Regions from separate parts of the Metabacillus mesotrionivorans genome, predicted to be linked through region 1. Evidence: riboswitches for the same ligand, from Rfam matches in the RefSeq annotation. Region 1 holds a riboswitch; the other holds the start of a gene.
The links. A riboswitch is a leader RNA that binds a small molecule or an ion and turns the genes downstream of it on or off. The one in region 1 is predicted to bind S-adenosylmethionine.
Positions count from the first base shown of each region.

Region 2: linked by a shared signal. The riboswitch ahead of ACTSEZ_RS11015 (O-acetylhomoserine aminocarboxypropyltransferase/cysteine synthase family protein) and the one ahead of ACTSEZ_RS04630 (YezD family protein) in region 1 are both predicted to bind S-adenosylmethionine.

Region 1 is NZ_JBQMFF010000001.1:913,290-921,288, reverse strand. It holds gene cysP (sulfate permease) at 1-822, opposite strand, end outside; gene ACTSEZ_RS04635 (phosphoadenylyl-sulfate reductase) at 877-1,578, opposite strand; gene ACTSEZ_RS04630 (YezD family protein) at 1,682-1,825, opposite strand; SAM riboswitch class I at 1,890-1,995, opposite strand; gene ACTSEZ_RS04625 (hypothetical protein) at 2,167-2,427, shown strand; gene pyrE (orotate phosphoribosyltransferase) at 2,462-3,094, opposite strand; gene pyrF (orotidine-5'-phosphate decarboxylase) at 3,091-3,810, opposite strand; gene ACTSEZ_RS04610 (dihydroorotate dehydrogenase) at 3,779-4,714, opposite strand; gene ACTSEZ_RS04605 (dihydroorotate dehydrogenase electron transfer subunit) at 4,708-5,493, opposite strand; gene carB (carbamoyl-phosphate synthase large subunit) at 5,490-7,999, opposite strand, start outside.
Region 2 is NZ_JBQMFF010000003.1:216,542-224,540, reverse strand. It holds gene ACTSEZ_RS11060 (3-hydroxyacyl-CoA dehydrogenase/enoyl-CoA hydratase family protein) at 1-1,298, shown strand, start outside; gene ACTSEZ_RS11055 (acetyl-CoA C-acetyltransferase) at 1,313-2,488, shown strand; gene ACTSEZ_RS11050 (acyl-CoA dehydrogenase FadE) at 2,523-4,307, shown strand; gene ACTSEZ_RS11045 (arsenate reductase family protein) at 4,478-4,834, shown strand; gene gcvH (glycine cleavage system protein GcvH) at 4,902-5,285, shown strand; gene ACTSEZ_RS11035 (YusG family protein) at 5,339-5,581, shown strand; gene ACTSEZ_RS11030 (toprim domain-containing protein) at 5,713-6,060, shown strand; gene ACTSEZ_RS11025 (thioredoxin family protein) at 6,081-6,389, shown strand; gene ACTSEZ_RS11020 (hypothetical protein) at 6,542-6,862, shown strand; SAM riboswitch class I at 6,937-7,048, shown strand; gene ACTSEZ_RS11015 (O-acetylhomoserine aminocarboxypropyltransferase/cysteine synthase family protein) at 7,116-7,999, shown strand, end outside.

The DNA.
Region 1 (7,999 bases):
CTTCACGATGTGCTTTTGAAGGATCTCGCTTCCGCTTTTCGCCATTCCAAGTCCGATAATAGCTGAGGAGGTCACCTGCGTCAGGGGAACGGGAAGTCCGAAAATGGAACTGGCAATCACAAGTCCCGCTCCTGTACCAGATATCAGAATGCCTTCAGGCTTTGAATATCTGGTAATTTTCTTTCCGTTTGTTTCAAGCACTTTTTTGCCGAGTAAAATCGCGCCAAGAGCAACAAATGCTCCTCCGAGCAGCGTCCCGTCCGGCACCGAAATCAGTCCGGCCCCGACAAGCGGCCCTACTGCGTTTGCCACATTGTTCATTCCGGCTGAGAAAGCCTCGAAAAATCCGGCCAGGATCAGGATGCCTGTAAGGAGCGGCCGGTCTTTAAAGAACGGCTTGTGCTGAACTTTATATAGACCTTTCCCGAACAGCCAGGCAATTCCGAAAGCTGCAACGGGAACGATCACCCAGAACATCATGATGACAAGCAGTGATTTTATAAATAGTACCTGATAGGCAATACCCACTCCCACAACGGCGCCAACCGTCACCTCGCTTGTTGAAAGCGGGATCCCCAGCAGGTTTGCAAGAAACAGCGAGCTTGTCGCAGACAAAATAATGATCAGAACAATCTTCACATTAATGATATCCTGCGGAATAATCCCTGCACTTATTGTCTTAACAACCTCTCCGCCGCCAAGATACGCGCCTGCAAAAACACCAACGGCGCATATTAAAAGGGCATGCCTGGCTTTAGGAACTGCGCCGGAACCGTAAGCTACTCCCATGGAAGCAGCGGCTCCGCTCGCTCCAATATTCATGGCGAAGAAGAGACTGATGGCAAGCGCACCCAGTTCAAGCACGGCAATCCCCCCTTATCCATGCAGGCCGCATTCTGTTTTGCCCTGGCCGCTCCATCTGCCTGAGCGCAGATCGTCTGCACTGAACGCAGGCTGCGTACAGTGGAAACAGCCGATGCTCGGGTATCCCTGATCGTGGAGCGGATTATACGGGAGGTCATTTTTATGAACATAGCGCCAGACATCTTTCCATGTCCAGTGAATGAGAGGACAGACTTTTACCGACTGAAACTTGTCGTCTTTATTGATAAATTGGACATGTTTCCTGGTTTCAGACTGCTCTCTCCGAAGCCCTGATATCCACGCTTCTGACTGAGAGAGTGTTTCATTCAGCGGCTGAAGTTTTCTGATTGCACAGCATTGATTCGGATTCGTCTCCCACAGCTTATCTCCATGCTGTTCAGCCTGTTCAGCAAGAGTAAGGGCAGGTTTTTTCATTTTAATTCGGAGCTTGGGATATTTTTCTTTTACACGTTCAATGGTTTCATACGTTTCCTTGAAATGAACATCTGTATCAAGAAAAACAATCGCCGCCTCCGGATTTACTTTTGAAATCAGGTCAATGAGAACAATGCCCTCAATGCCAAAGCTGCAGGCATAAACAATCTCTTCCCCGTAATGCCCGTAAGCCCACTTAAGCACATTCAATGCTCCGCTGTATCCGTCGTCTGTTTCAAAATTCTGTTCATGCTCATGCCATGTTTTGTATGTCAGCATGCTGATCTTCTCCTCACTTTTCAGGTCCCGCATAAAAAGCTTTTAACATTAGGACACGAGCCCTCTTTTGTTAAAACGCCTCCGGTTTATCCGGTCAGCATCCTCATTTCATTCTGATTTTTTCATTTTTTTCAAGCTGAATTACTTTTCCGTCCTGAACGATCAGTGTGACGGAACCATAGCTCATAGTTTTAAGCATTTCCTTCAGCCTGTCGATGACCGCGTCAAGTTGCTGATCAGTACCCACAGTGGTCCCCCGTTTCTTACCCATTAAAAAAAGCCTTCCGGTTTGAAAGACTGTTCAGGCATCAACCTTATCTTCCAAAATGGGTTTCATTTTGCTGGATGTAGCACCTTGCACGCATGCAGGTTGCCGGGCTTCACCGGGCCAGTTCCCTCCGCCTCTCTGGATAAGTTTATTATATTTTTCTAAATTTTATCACAATTGCAGACTATGTCAATCATAGTTTTGCTATCGGAATTAAAAACCTCTCTTTTTTTAGAGCTAATTATAAAAAAGTGCTAGATTAACAGGGTTTGAATAAGGTGTAGTAAAGTTCGTTCCGAGAGGTGAGAGTTATTTTTATTTTGTTAAGTGCAGCTGCCGTTTTTTATGCTTTAGGCGGATTTTCATTAGCTTATGCGGCAATGGAGTTTGATGACCCAGCCATTTTTGAAAAAATGAAAGAGGAACGCGGAGTGATGAAAGGCTTCGGGATGATCGGTTTTGCGGGATTTCAACTCAGCGGGAAACTGCTGCCTGCGCCATGGCAGCAAAAAGGATTCAGAATTGGCTGTTTGCTGATCAGCATACTGTGTTTTTCCGGCAGCATGCTGATATGGAAATAAAAAAGGCATCAGCTGCTCCTGATGCCTTTTTTATTTATACGCTCAGCCATTCTTCGGAAGATGGATTTTCACGCCATTTCTTCAGCTTGGCTAAATCTTCTGTTTGAATGGAACCTTTCTTCAGAGCTGTTTCAATAAGAGAAGAATAGTCCGTCAATGAAACTGAATGGATTCCTTCTTCCTCAAGCATCTCTGTCCCTTTTTGAAGTTCGTATGTGAAAATGGAGACAGCGCCGATGACTTCACAGCCGGCTTCTCTAAGCGCTCTGACGGCTGTAATCACGCTTCCCCCGGTTGAAATCAAATCCTCCACTACAACCACTTTCTGGCCTTCGCGGACCTTCCCTTCAATCTGATTTCCCTTTCCGTGCCCTTTCGGCTTGCTTCTCACATAAGACATCGGCAGATTCAACAGATCGCTTACCCATGCAGCATGAGGAATTCCTGCAGTAGCCGTGCCTGCAATCATTTCAGCTTGAGGGTAATGCTCTCTGATCAGAGCGGACAGACCTTCTGCAATGTTTTTTCTTACCTCCGGATAAGAGAGCGTCAGGCGGTTATCGCAGTAGATCGGTGATTTGAGCCCGCTTGACCATGTAAACGGATCATTAGGGCTAAGGTATACAGCTTCGATTGTCAGCAGTTGTTCGGCAATTTGATGGTTCATACAGGCAGTCCCTCCCAGGCGTTTTTCATTTGTGTATAGGCGGCAAGCGGATCCGGTGCTTTGGTGATGCTCCGTCCTGCCACAATGGCAGTTGACCCGAGCTCTCTCGCTTTTTCAGGAGTAGCCACCCTGACCTGGTCATTTACTGCATCACCGCTCATGCGTATTCCGGGTGTTACTGTCATAAACGAGCGGGGAAGCTCGCTGTAGATGCGGGGCACCTCAAGAGAAGAGCACACAATACCGTCAAGGCCGCTTTTTGCAGCAAGCTTAGCGTAGCTTAATACCGTGTCATCAAGGCTAGTGCTGATCAACAATTCGTTCTTCAGCATCTCTGCCGACGTGCTTGTCAGCTGAGTGACAGCAATGCAGGCGGGACGCTTGGAGCCTGCAGGTGTTCCGGCCTCAAGACCTTCCATTGCAGATTCCATCATGGCACTGCCGCCGGCCGCATGCACATTGACGAGATTGACTCCGAGTCCTGCAAGACCCCTCATCGCTTTTTTCACGGTTTCGGGAATATCATGGAGCTTAAGATCAAGGAAAATCTCATGACCGCCTGATTTCAGATGATCTATGACCGCAGGACCTTCCCGGTAAAAGAGCTCCATGCCAGCTTTTACATAAAGTTTCTGTCCGGACATCTTTTTTAAGAATTCTCCTGTTTCGGCAGCATCCTTAAAATCAAGCGCGATAATCAGCGGTCTCTCGTTCATGCTTAAAGCTCCTTCCGATGCATTCTGTAATGTGATCAAACCCGTATTTTCTAAGCACATGAGGCAGTTCTTCAATGATTTCAGGGCAAACAAACGGATTCACAAAGTTGGCTGTTCCTACTGCTACGGCGCTTGCTCCCGCGTACATGAATTCAAGGACGTCTTCTGCTGTCTGAACACCGCCCATGCCGATAATCGGAATGGATACCGCCTGGCTGACTTCATGAATCATGCGGATGGCCACCGGTTTGATGGCAGGGCCGGATAAGCCGCCTGTGCGGTTTGCAAGAACCGGCTTGCCTGTTTTCAAATCCAGTCTCATTCCGATGAGCGTGTTGATCATCGTTAATCCATCAGCTCCTGCCGCTTCGATCGCTTTGGCAATGTCAGTGATGTTGCTGACGTTCGGTGACAGCTTGACATAAACAGGCACCTCTGACACAGCTTTTACGGCGCGCGTAAGGGAGGCTGCCATCTCGGGGTTTGTCCCGAATGCAATTCCTCCGGTTTTAACATTCGGACAGGAAATGTTCAGTTCAAGTGCATGAACATTTTTCGCCCTGCTGATTTTTCTTGCAACCTCGACATAATCTTCCTCTGCTGAGCCCGCCACATTTGCAAGAACCGGCACATCGAATGACTCAAGCCAGGGAAGTTCATTTTCAAGGATCCCGGTTAGTCCAGGGTTTTGCAGGCCGATTGCATTGAGCATGCCCGCTTCTGTTTCAGCCACCCTCGGGGTCGGATTTCCAAAACGCGGTTCGGCTGTTGCTGCCTTGATCATGATGGCGCCAAGTTTATTCAGGTCATATAGACCGGCAAATTCTTTTCCGAATCCAAAGCAGCCTGAGGCCGGCATTATCGGATTTTTGAGTGATAGTCCCGGAAGTTCAACATTCAGCATGACAGCACAACCTCTCCTGCTTTAAATACCGGCCCGTCGGTGCACACTTTTTTATAAGATGTGCCATTCGGGTCATCTGCCGTATGGCACACACATGCAAAGCATGCGCCGATTCCGCAGCCCATTCTTTCCTCAAGAGAGAGAAAAACAGGCTTGTCTGGAAAAAGATTTTCAAGGCTTGCAAGCATGGGGGTAGGACCGCATGCGAAAAGAGCGTCAAACTCCATGCTGCGTTCTTTAATGCAGTCTGTGACGAACCCTTTCGTCCCGTATGAACCATCTGCCGTCGCAATATAGGTTTCACCGAGTTTCTTAAACTCACTTTCATAGAAAACCTGATCCGCAGACTGGAAACCGAGCACGTGGCGGACGTTAACACCCCTTGCAAGCAGACGTCTTGAAAGCTCATATAAAGGAGGAACTCCGATGCCGCCTCCGACAAGAAGCGCTGTATCTCCCTGATTCAGGCTTTCCGGATCAAATCCGTTTCCAAGCGGGCCGAGCACATCGACGAGCTCTCCTTCTTTCCTTGCAGAGAGGAGCTTCGTGCCCGCTCCCTCTGCCCGGTAGATCATCGTGAATTCCCGCTTTTCTTTCTCTATTTTTGCAATGCTGATCGGTCTTCTTAAAAGAGGAGATGCCGCACTTGAAACTTTGATATGAACGAACTGGCCGGGCTGGTTCATTTCATCAACCAGACTTCCTTTTAATGTTAGTTCATAAATTCCTTCTGCAATCTCTCTCTGGCCGGCAATGATCATCCATTCTTTCCGTATCAAGCGTACGTCACCTCTTTGCTGATTACTCGTTTTGGCATTTGTTCAGTTGAGAATGTCATTGACTCTAAAACTCTTAAAATCGCTTTTGCTGTGTCAAGTGACGTGAGGCATGGAATTCCGTTTTCAACCGATTCGCGTCTGATTCTGAAGCCATCGCGCTGCGGCTGTTTCCCCTTAGTCAATGTATTGATGACGAACTGGGCTTCGCCCGTGCGGATAATATCAAGCATATTCGGAGACTCGCTGCCGATTTTGCCGACGATTCTCGCTTCTACCCCATTCTCATGCAGATAGCCGGCTGTTCCGTTTGTTGCCATGATCTGATAGCCGATTGCACTGAAGCGGCGTGCTACTTCCAGTCCCTCTTCTTTATCCTTGTCAGCGATTGTCAGCAGGACCTGTCCGTAGTTCTGCACTTTCATTCCTGATGCAATCAGTCCTTTATAAAGAGCTTTTTCAAGGGTTGTGTCTTTTCCCATCACTTCGCCTGTCGATTTCATTTCAGGACCGAGCGTAATGTCCACTCTGCGCAGCTTCTCAAATGAGAAGACCGGCACTTTGACATAGACGCCTTCGCTTTCCGGCTGAATGCCCGTTTCATAGCCGAGTTCAGGCAATGATTTGCCGAGTATGACTTTCGTTGCAAGATTCGCCATCGGCACGCCGGTTATTTTGCTTAGGAATGGAACCGTGCGGCTTGATCTTGGATTCACTTCGATCACGAATACTTCATTTTTATAGATGACAAACTGAATGTTCAGAAGCCCTTTAATGTTTAATCCCCTTGCAAGTGCTATTGTCCGTTCAGTTATCGTCTTTTTGATGTCATCCGTCAGTGTTTGCGGAGGATATACGGCGATGGAATCACCGGAGTGTACCCCTGCACGCTCAATATGCTCCATGATTCCCGGGATAAAGACATTTTGGCCGTCTGAGATCGCATCGACTTCTATTTCTTTTCCGGTTAAATACTTATCGATTAGTACCGGGTGCTGCGGATTAACTTTTACAGCATTTTTCATGTAATGCAGCAGATCGTTTTCCTCATGCACGATCTCCATTGCACGTCCGCCTAGAACATATGACGGTCTGACAAGAACCGGATAGCGGATGGATGACGCGATTGCAACCGCCTCTTCAACAGATGTCGCCGTTTTTCCAAGAGGCTGCGGAATGCCGAGCGTGTTTAATGTGTGCTCAAATTTATCTCTGTTTTCGGCACGGTCCAAATCCTCAAGAGATGTTCCGAGAATCTTGACGCCTCTTGCTTCAAGTTCATCCGCAAGGTTAATCGCTGTCTGACCCCCGAACTGAACAACTACCCCTTTAGGTTTTTCAAGTTCGATGATGTGCATCACATCTTCTGCCGTCAGCGGCTCAAAGTAAAGCTTATCCGAGATGCTGAAATCAGTTGAGACGGTTTCCGGATTGTTGTTGATAATAATTGCTTCATATCCGGCTTCTTTTATGGCCCATACAGAGTGAACGGTCGCATAGTCAAATTCTACACCCTGACCGATTCGGATCGGCCCTGACCCAAGGACAATCACACTTTCTTTTCCTGTAACAGCTGATTCATTCTCATCCTCATACGTGCCGTAGAAGTACGGTGTTTCCGATTCAAATTCCGCTGCGCATGTATCAACTGTTTTATAGACCGGGAACAGATTCAGCTGTTTTCTGAATTGGTATACCTCCCGCTCTGTTGTCTCCCAGCGTTCAGCAACAGCGACATCGGAGAAGCCCATCTTTTTGGCTTTCTCAAGGACGATGGCATCAAATTTCGCTTCTGCAAGCACTCTTTCAAACTTGATGATATTTTCGATTTTCACAAGAAAAAACAGGTCAATTCCGCTCCACTCATGAATCGTTTCGATTGATACGCCTCTTCTGATCGCTTCAGAAAGATAAAACAGTCTTTCGTCTCCTGCTTTGCGGATTCGTTTTTCAATCTTTTCATCGCTGAATTCGGCTGCATTTTTTAAATCGATATGGTACTGATCCGCTTCAAGTGAACGGACGGCTTTCAGCAGGGATTCTTCAAGCGTTCTGCCGATCGCCATCACTTCGCCGGTAGCCTTCATCTGCGTTCCGAGTCTGCGGTTGGCTGACTCAAATTTATCAAACGGCCATCTCGGGATTTTTGTAACGATGTAGTCGAGTGCCGGCTCAAAGCACGCATACGTCTTGCCTGTTACCGGGTTCATCATTTCATCAAGAGTCAGTCCGACCGCAATTTTTGCGGCAAGCTTCGCAATCGGATAGCCTGTTGCTTTAGATGCAAGCGCAGATGAGCGGCTTACACGCGGATTCACTTCAATGATGTAGTACTGGAAACTGTGCGGATCAAGAGCAAGCTGGACATTGCATCCGCCTTCTATGCCAAGTGCGCGGATAATTTTAAGAGAAACGTTCCTGAGCATCTGGTACTCTCTGTCACTGAGCGTCTGGCTCGGCGCAACGACGATGGAGTCCCCTGTATGAATGCCGACAGGATCAATGTTTT
Region 2 (7,999 bases), on a different contig from region 1:
TTACAAGCCCTACTCTTCTCTATTCTGCTGAACTTCTCGGCAATATTGCAGATGACATCCTTGCCATCGATGAAGCAATGAAATGGGGATTCGGCTGGCAGTACGGCCCTTTTGAAACATGGGACAGTATCGGTCTTTCAAAATCAGTTGAAAAAATGGAGGCTGAAGGAAAAACGGTTCCGGCCTGGATCAAAGACATGCTTGAGAGAGGCTTCACTTCTTTCTATAAAAAAGAAGACGGTGTTTCTTACTATTACCATGATGGCGATTACAGACGCATTGAGACGAACGAAAAAGTCATCAATCTCAAGGACTTAAAAGAGAAAAAAGGCGTCATTAAGAAAAACAGCGGAGCAAGTTTGGTGGATCTTGGCGACGGAGTAGCGCTGCTTGAGTTCCATTCACCGAATAACGCGATCGGTCTAGATATTATCCAGATGATTAATTTTGCCGTGGATGAAGTTGAAAAGAACTTTAAAGGGCTTGTCATCGGCAATCAGGGCAAAAATTTCTGCGTCGGTGCGAACCTTGCCATGATCCTGATGGAAGCTCAGGATGACAACTACTTTGAAGTTGACATGGTTGTCCGCCACTTCCAGCAGGCTATGATGAAAATCAAATACAGTCCAAAGCCGGTCGTTGCTGCTCCATTTGGCATGTCACTTGGCGGAGGAGCCGAAATCTGTCTTCCGTCTGCAAGCATTCAGGCATCAAGCGAAACGTACATGGGACTTGTTGAAGCCGGCGTAGGCCTGATCCCGGGCGGCGGAGGCAATAAAGAGCTTTACATTAAACTTCTCAACAGCGTTCCAAAAGGCGTCGATTTCGATCTGCAGAACGTAGCCAATAAAGTATTTGAAACGATTGCAACAGCTAAAGTTTCTTCTTCTGCAGCTGAAGCAAAAGAAAACTTCTTTATGAATGAAAAAGATTCTGTAAGCTTCAATGGGGATCACCTCATTTATGATGCAAAGCAGAAAGTTCTGCAGCTGTCTGATAACGGCTATAAGGCACCTGTACGCAAAAAGGTACCTGTCGTAGGCGAGACAGGTTATGCTGCCCTTCTTCTTGGAGCACAATCCATGCTTCAGTCAGGATATATTTCAGAGCACGATTTGAAAATTGCCCAAAAGCTCGCCTATGTCATTGCGGGAGGCAAAGTGCCATTTGGCACGGAAGTAGATGAACAGTACTTACTTGATCTTGAAAGAGAGGCGTTCCTGAGTCTCGTGAAGGAAGGCAAATCTCAGCAAAGAATGCAGCACATGCTTGTAAAAGGAAAACCATTACGTAACTAGGAGGGTGCACTGTCATGAGAGAAGCGGTCATTGTAGCAGGTGCCAGAACACCTGTCGGAAGAGCAAAAAAAGGGTCACTAGCAGCCGTAAGACCAGATGATCTTGGAGCGCTAGTCGTAAAAGAGACACTTAAGCGTGCTGGCGGATACGAAGGAAATATTGATGATCTGATCATTGGATGTGCGATGCCTGAAGCAGAGCAGGGGCTGAACCTTGCACGAAACATCGGCGCGCTTGCGGGATTGCCGTATACAGTACCGGCAATTACAGTCAACCGCTACTGTTCGTCCGGTCTTCAAAGTATTGCTTACGCAGCGGAAAAAATCATGCTTGGCCACTCGGATACAGCCATTGCAGGCGGAGCCGAATCAATGAGCATGGTGCCGATGATGGGCCACGTTGTCCGTCCGAATGCAGTGCTTGCTGAAAGTGCGCCTGAGTATTACATGGGAATGGGCCATACGGCAGAGCAGGTAGCTGTAAAATACGGAGTCAGCCGCGAAGAGCAGGATGCCTTTGCAGTAAGAAGCCATGAAAAAGCGGCAAGAGCTATTGCAGAGGGCAAGTTTGACGATGAAATCGTACCTGTAGAGGTTACACAGAGAAGTGTTGGAGCAGATCATAAGCTCCGCGAAAAGACGTTCCAGTTCTCAAAAGACGAGGGTGTCCGTCCTGGAACGACTATGCAGATTCTCTCAACATTAAGACCTGCATTCAATGTGAAAGGATCCGTTACAGCAGGAAATTCCTCGCAGACGAGCGACGGTGCTGCTGCTGTAATGGTCATGGACCGTGAAAAAGCGGATGCGCTTGGACTGGAGTCACTCGTGAAATTCCGCTCCTTTGCAGTAGGCGGAGTTCCTCCTGAAGTAATGGGAATCGGCCCGATCGAAGCCATTCCTCGTGCACTGAAAGCTGCAGGTTTAAGCCTGTCTGATATTGGACTTTTTGAATTAAATGAAGCATTTGCTTCACAGTCTATTCAAGTCATAAGAGCTCTTGGGATCGATGAAGAGAAAGTGAATGTCAATGGAGGAGCAATTGCGCTCGGTCATCCGCTTGGGTGTACGGGAGCTAAATTAACCCTTTCCCTTATTCACGAAATGAAGCGCCGCGGCGAGCAATTCGGAGTTGTCACAATGTGCATCGGCGGCGGAATGGGTGCAGCTGGAGTATTTGAATTAGTGTAAGGCTTAAAAAATCAGGAAAATGGGGGAACAAGCAATGTCAAAAACAACTGAAAATCTAATCAAGGGCGGAAGCTTTTTACTTGATGATGTGACATTTGAAAGTGTTTTTACGCCAGAGGATTTCACAGATGAGCATAAAATGATTGCCAAAACGACGGAGGATTTCGTCGTAAATGATGTACTTCCTCAACTTGAAGATATTGAGAATCACCAGTTTGATAAGTCTGTCAAACTATTGAAGCAGGCAGGCGACCTTGGCCTTCTAGGTGCTGACGTACCTGAAGAATACGGCGGCCTAGGCCTTGATAAAATCAGCTCTGCGCTGATTACTGAAAAATTTGCCCGTGCAGGAAGCTTCTCTCTTTCATACGGTGCGCATGTCGGTATCGGATCTCTGCCAATCGTTCTTTTCGGAAGCGAAGAGCAAAAGCAGCAGTACCTTCCAGATCTAGCATCAGGTCAGCGCATTGCAGCCTATGCACTGACTGAACCGGGATCAGGCTCAGATGCCCTTGGTGCCAGAACGACGGCAAAGCTTAACGCAGAAGGCACGCATTATGTATTGAACGGTGAAAAACAGTGGATCACAAACTCCGGCTTTGCAGATGTGTTTGTTGTGTATGCAAAGGTTGACGGCGAGCATTTCTCGGCATTTATCGTAGAAAAAGAATACCCTGGAGTATCAACCGGTCCGGAAGAAAAGAAAATGGGAATCAAAGGTTCATCTACAAGAACGCTTATTTTAGAAGATGCGCTTGTTCCTAAAGAAAATCTTCTTGGAGACCTTGGAAAAGGCCACGTTATTGCCTTTAACATTCTAAACATCGGACGCTATAAGCTTGCTGTCGGAACAATCGGCGGATCTAAACGCATTATTGACGTATCTGTTGAATATGCCAACCAGCGCCAGCAGTTCAAAACGCCAATCAGCAGCTTTTCGCTCATCCAGGAAAAACTGGCAAACATGGCTTCAAAAACATATGCAATGGAAAGCTCAGTGTACCGTACAGTTGGATTATTTGAAGACCGCATGAGCCGCCTGACTCCTGAGGAAGTCAAGGACGGAAAAGAAGTTGCTGCATCTATTGCAGAGTATGCGATTGAGTGTTCACTGAATAAAGTCCTCGGTTCTGAAACGCTTGACTATGTCGTTGATGAAGGCGTTCAGATTCACGGCGGCTACGGCTTCATGGCTGAGTACGAAGTAGAAAGAGCATACCGCGACTCACGTATTAACCGTATTTTTGAAGGGACGAATGAAATCAACCGTCTTCTCGTTCCCGGCACATATTTAAGAAAAGCAATGAAGGGTGAACTGCCGCTTCTTCAAAAAGCACAGGCTCTTCAGGAAGAGTTAATGATGCTTATGCCAGAAGAACCGGGAGACGGCGTTCTGGAGCAAGAAAAGCATCTTCTGAAAAATGCAAAGAAAATCGGTTTAATGATTGCTGGACTTGCTGCTCAGAAATACGGCCAGTCCCTGCAGAAGGAACAGGAAGTTTTAGTGAACATTGCTGATATCGTGAGCAGTGTATACGCTATGGAATCTGCCATCCTCCGCACGGAAAAGGCAATCAACAAGTATGGCGAAGCAAAGAGTGCTCAAAAACTTCTTTACACGCAAGTGTATTGCCAGGAAGCATTCAACGAAATTGAAGCGCATGCTAAAGAATCGCTTGTTGCGATTGAACAGGGAGACACTCTCCGCATGATGATCTCTGCATTAAGAAAATTCACGCGCCACACGCCGATCAATGTTATTGCCAAAAAGCGCGAAATCGCTGCTGCACTGATCGAAGAGAACGGATACCGCGCGTAATAAATACCTTTCAAAAAGGCCTTTTTCAAAAGAAAAGGTCTTTTTGATGATTTTTGCGGAAAAAAAGGCCAAGATAATAGATGGCAGAATGACGATGCTTGTCATTATGCTTGTCAAAAAGAATGTGGTAAAATAATGTTGTTCAATTACGGTTGCAGGTGGTGAAAAGAGTGGCGCTTAAATATTACTGGTATCCGAAATGCGGGACATGCCGGAAAGCAAAAAAGTGGTTAGAAGATCACCATTTGCAGGCACAAGAAATACATATTGTCGAAAATCCGCCGTCAAAAGAAGAGCTGAAATCAATGCTTGATTCAAGCGGCTTGGAGATCAAAAAATTCTTTAACACAAGCGGTCAGAAATACCGTGAGCTTGGCCTGAAGGATAAATTATCCTCCATGTCCGAAGATGAACTTCTTGGACTTCTGGCATCTGACGGCATGCTGATTAAACGCCCGCTGACAACGGACGGAAGCAAGACAACTGTCGGATTTAAAGAAGATCAGTTTAAAGAAACCTGGCTATAGAAGTAGAAGACTTACCCTTTTAGTCTTTTTACAAATAAAACACGATAATCAGTTGGAGGTAGAAAACATGAACACACCAAAAGAACTTCGCTACTCTGAAGAACACGAGTGGGTTAAAGTTGAAGGCGATAAAGTACGCATCGGGATTACGGACTTTGCACAATCAGAGCTTGGAGATATTGTGTTTGTTGAACTTCCTGAAGTAGGCGACGAAATTAAAGCAGACGAGCCATTCGGCAGCGTTGAGTCTGTAAAAACAGTATCTGAGCTGTATGCGCCAATCAGCGGAACAGTTGTTGAAATTAATGAAGACCTTGATGACAGCCCTGAATTTGTCAATGATTCTCCATATGAAAAAGCCTGGATGATTGTCATTGAGCCAAGCAATGCAGGTGATGTAGACAACTTGATGACAGCTGAGCAATACGAAGAAATGACAAACGAAGACTGATAATCCATTCACCTTCTGGACACCCTAAACAGTAAAAAGGAGGGTGTTTCAGCATGTCATTTGAAAAGAAACGGCTGGATATTACAGACCGCGTCACCGGCAGATTTGAAGGCGGGCAAATGAATCTGTTTTTTGAAAAAGAGCAAATCGGCTCGATGTCACTTGGCCCGGACGGTCAGGTGTCGTTGAAAAATGGATATGAAGAAGAAAATCATTCCTTTTTTCAGTATGCAGACGTTCTATCTAAACAAGATGAGAAGTATGTCGATTGTGACGAAGAAAACGGCTGGTGCTGATGACTTGGCAGTGGAATGTTCCACTGCCTTTTCCTGTTGTTCCGGCCTGTTTTTAAGGTCAGAAGGAAACAACCTCATGCGTTTCGAATAGGTTATAGATAACATATACTCTAACTGAATAGGTGATGGCGATGTCTGCAATTGAGGTTGAAAAAGTCATAATTGTTGAAGGAACATCTGATAAGCGAAAAGTATTAAATGTTGTCAACGAACCGGTTGAAATTATTTGTACAAATGGCACAATCAGTCTGACACGGCTTGATGAAATGGTGGATGAACTGTTCAGCCGTGATGTTTATGTGCTTGTGGATTCTGATGATTCCGGGGATCGCCTGAGAAAACAGTTCAAACGTGAATTTCCCGAGGCTGCGCATTTGTTTATCGACAAAATGTACAGGGAAGTTGCCACTGCACCTGATCAGCATGTCGCAGCTGTGCTGCTGAGTGCAAACATTGATGTGCATGCGAAATACTTATAAAGGGAGTTTGTGAAAAGGCAATGATTGAATGCAATGAAGAGCAGGTAAGCAGACTCGCAGAGAGGGATACTGCCATTCTTTATTTATATACACCCTTTTGCGGAACATGTCAGCTCGCTAAAAAGATGCTGACAGTAGTTGAGGCGATGCTGCCTGCCCTTGAAATAAAGATGGCCAACCTGAATTATCTTCCGAAGCAGGCGTCTGCCTGGGAAATCGAAAGTGTTCCCTGCCTGCTTATTTTTGAAAAAGGAAGATTGATCAGCAAAACGTATGCCTTTCATTCTGTCGAACATCTCTATCAAATATTGAAAGAATATGCCGCCTGATGAGGGCGGCATTTGACATATTTCTTGGGAAATAGAAAAAGAAAAGATTTTGTCTTACTGAGGCAAGGAATATGTCGAAGCTTTCTAAAAGGGAAAAGTGTGGAAAAATAGAATTTCTCCTATAACCACTTGAACGGAAATGGGGAGAAACAATGGATCTGACCTTTTTTGCCGAAAAAATGAATAATGCCCGTTTTATACAGCCGCTGCTTCCAAACGAAAACGTAAGAATTGAGTTCTGGGTTAAAAACCTCAATCAAAAATCCACTCTCGTTCTGCAAAAAGGCAACTGTCATGTAAGCAGTGATGATGAACTCTTTCATGTGCAGATTGTTGGGGAAGAAAGGCATTTTCAAGATTGCTTTCATTCGCCAATCAGGCTTTTGCAGCTTGTAAAACTTGGAGCTATGGAGGCTAAAGGCTCATTCAGAAATATACTTCGAGTAGAGTCACTCATTCAGCTCTGCAAATAATTTTCTAAAAATTCAAACGAATAATTGACTTAAGAAGAAATAAAATGATACAATCCCAATAGGAATAATAAGAAATCTTATCAAGAGCGGTGGAGGGGCCTGGCCCTGTGAAGCCCGGCAACCGGATACAGCGAGTAAATCACGGTGCCAATTCCAGCAGAGTGGATATGCTCTGAAAGATAAGAAGACCGGGATGCGCGCCTCTTCTTTGAAGGGGTTTTTTATTTTTTTAATTTAGGAGGAGAAATGAATCATGACTCGAAAAAAGTACCGTTTGGAGACCGTCAACATTCATGGAGGGCTAAAGCCTGATCCTGGAACAGGCGCCAGATCTGTTCCGATTTATCAGTCTAATGCATACGTTTTTAATGACACTGAGCACGCTTCAAACTTATTTGCATTAAAAGAACAGGGGTACATTTATACGCGTATACATAATCCGACTTCCTCCGTCCTTGAGGAGCGCATCGCTGAACTTGAAGGCGGTGTCGGAAGTCTTGCGGTAGCAAGCGGTATGGCAGCCATCACCCTCTCGATTCTGAATATTGCCGGTGCCGGGGATGAAATCGTGTCCGCATCGAGTCTCTACGGGGGAACCTATAATCTTTTCCAGACGACCTTGCCTAAATACGGCATTGAAACTACATTTGTTAATCCGGAGAACCCGGAAAATTTCAGAAGCGCGATTACAGAAAAAACGAAGGCGATTTTTGCCGAGACAATCGGCAACCCGAGTCTTCAAGTGCTGGATATAGAAGCCGTTGCAAAAATTGCACATGAGGCCGGCATTCCGCTGATTGTAGATAATACATTCGCCACGCCGTATTTGTGCCGCCCGCTCGAACACGGGGCTGATATTGTTGTTCATTCTGCGACGAAGTGGCTGCTTGGAAATGGCACAACGCTTGGCGGCGTCATTGTAGATGGAGGGAAATTTGACTGGAACAGCAGAAAGTTCCCGGGTTTCACCACACCTGACCCAAGCTATCATAACCTGGTTTACGCAGAAGCCCTTCCGGAAGCGGCTTATATTGTAAAAGCCAGAGTGCAGCTGCTGAGAGATCTTGGTCCTGCACTCAGCCCGTTTAATGCTTTTCAATTTAACCTCGGTCTTGAAACGCTGCATGTCAGAATGAA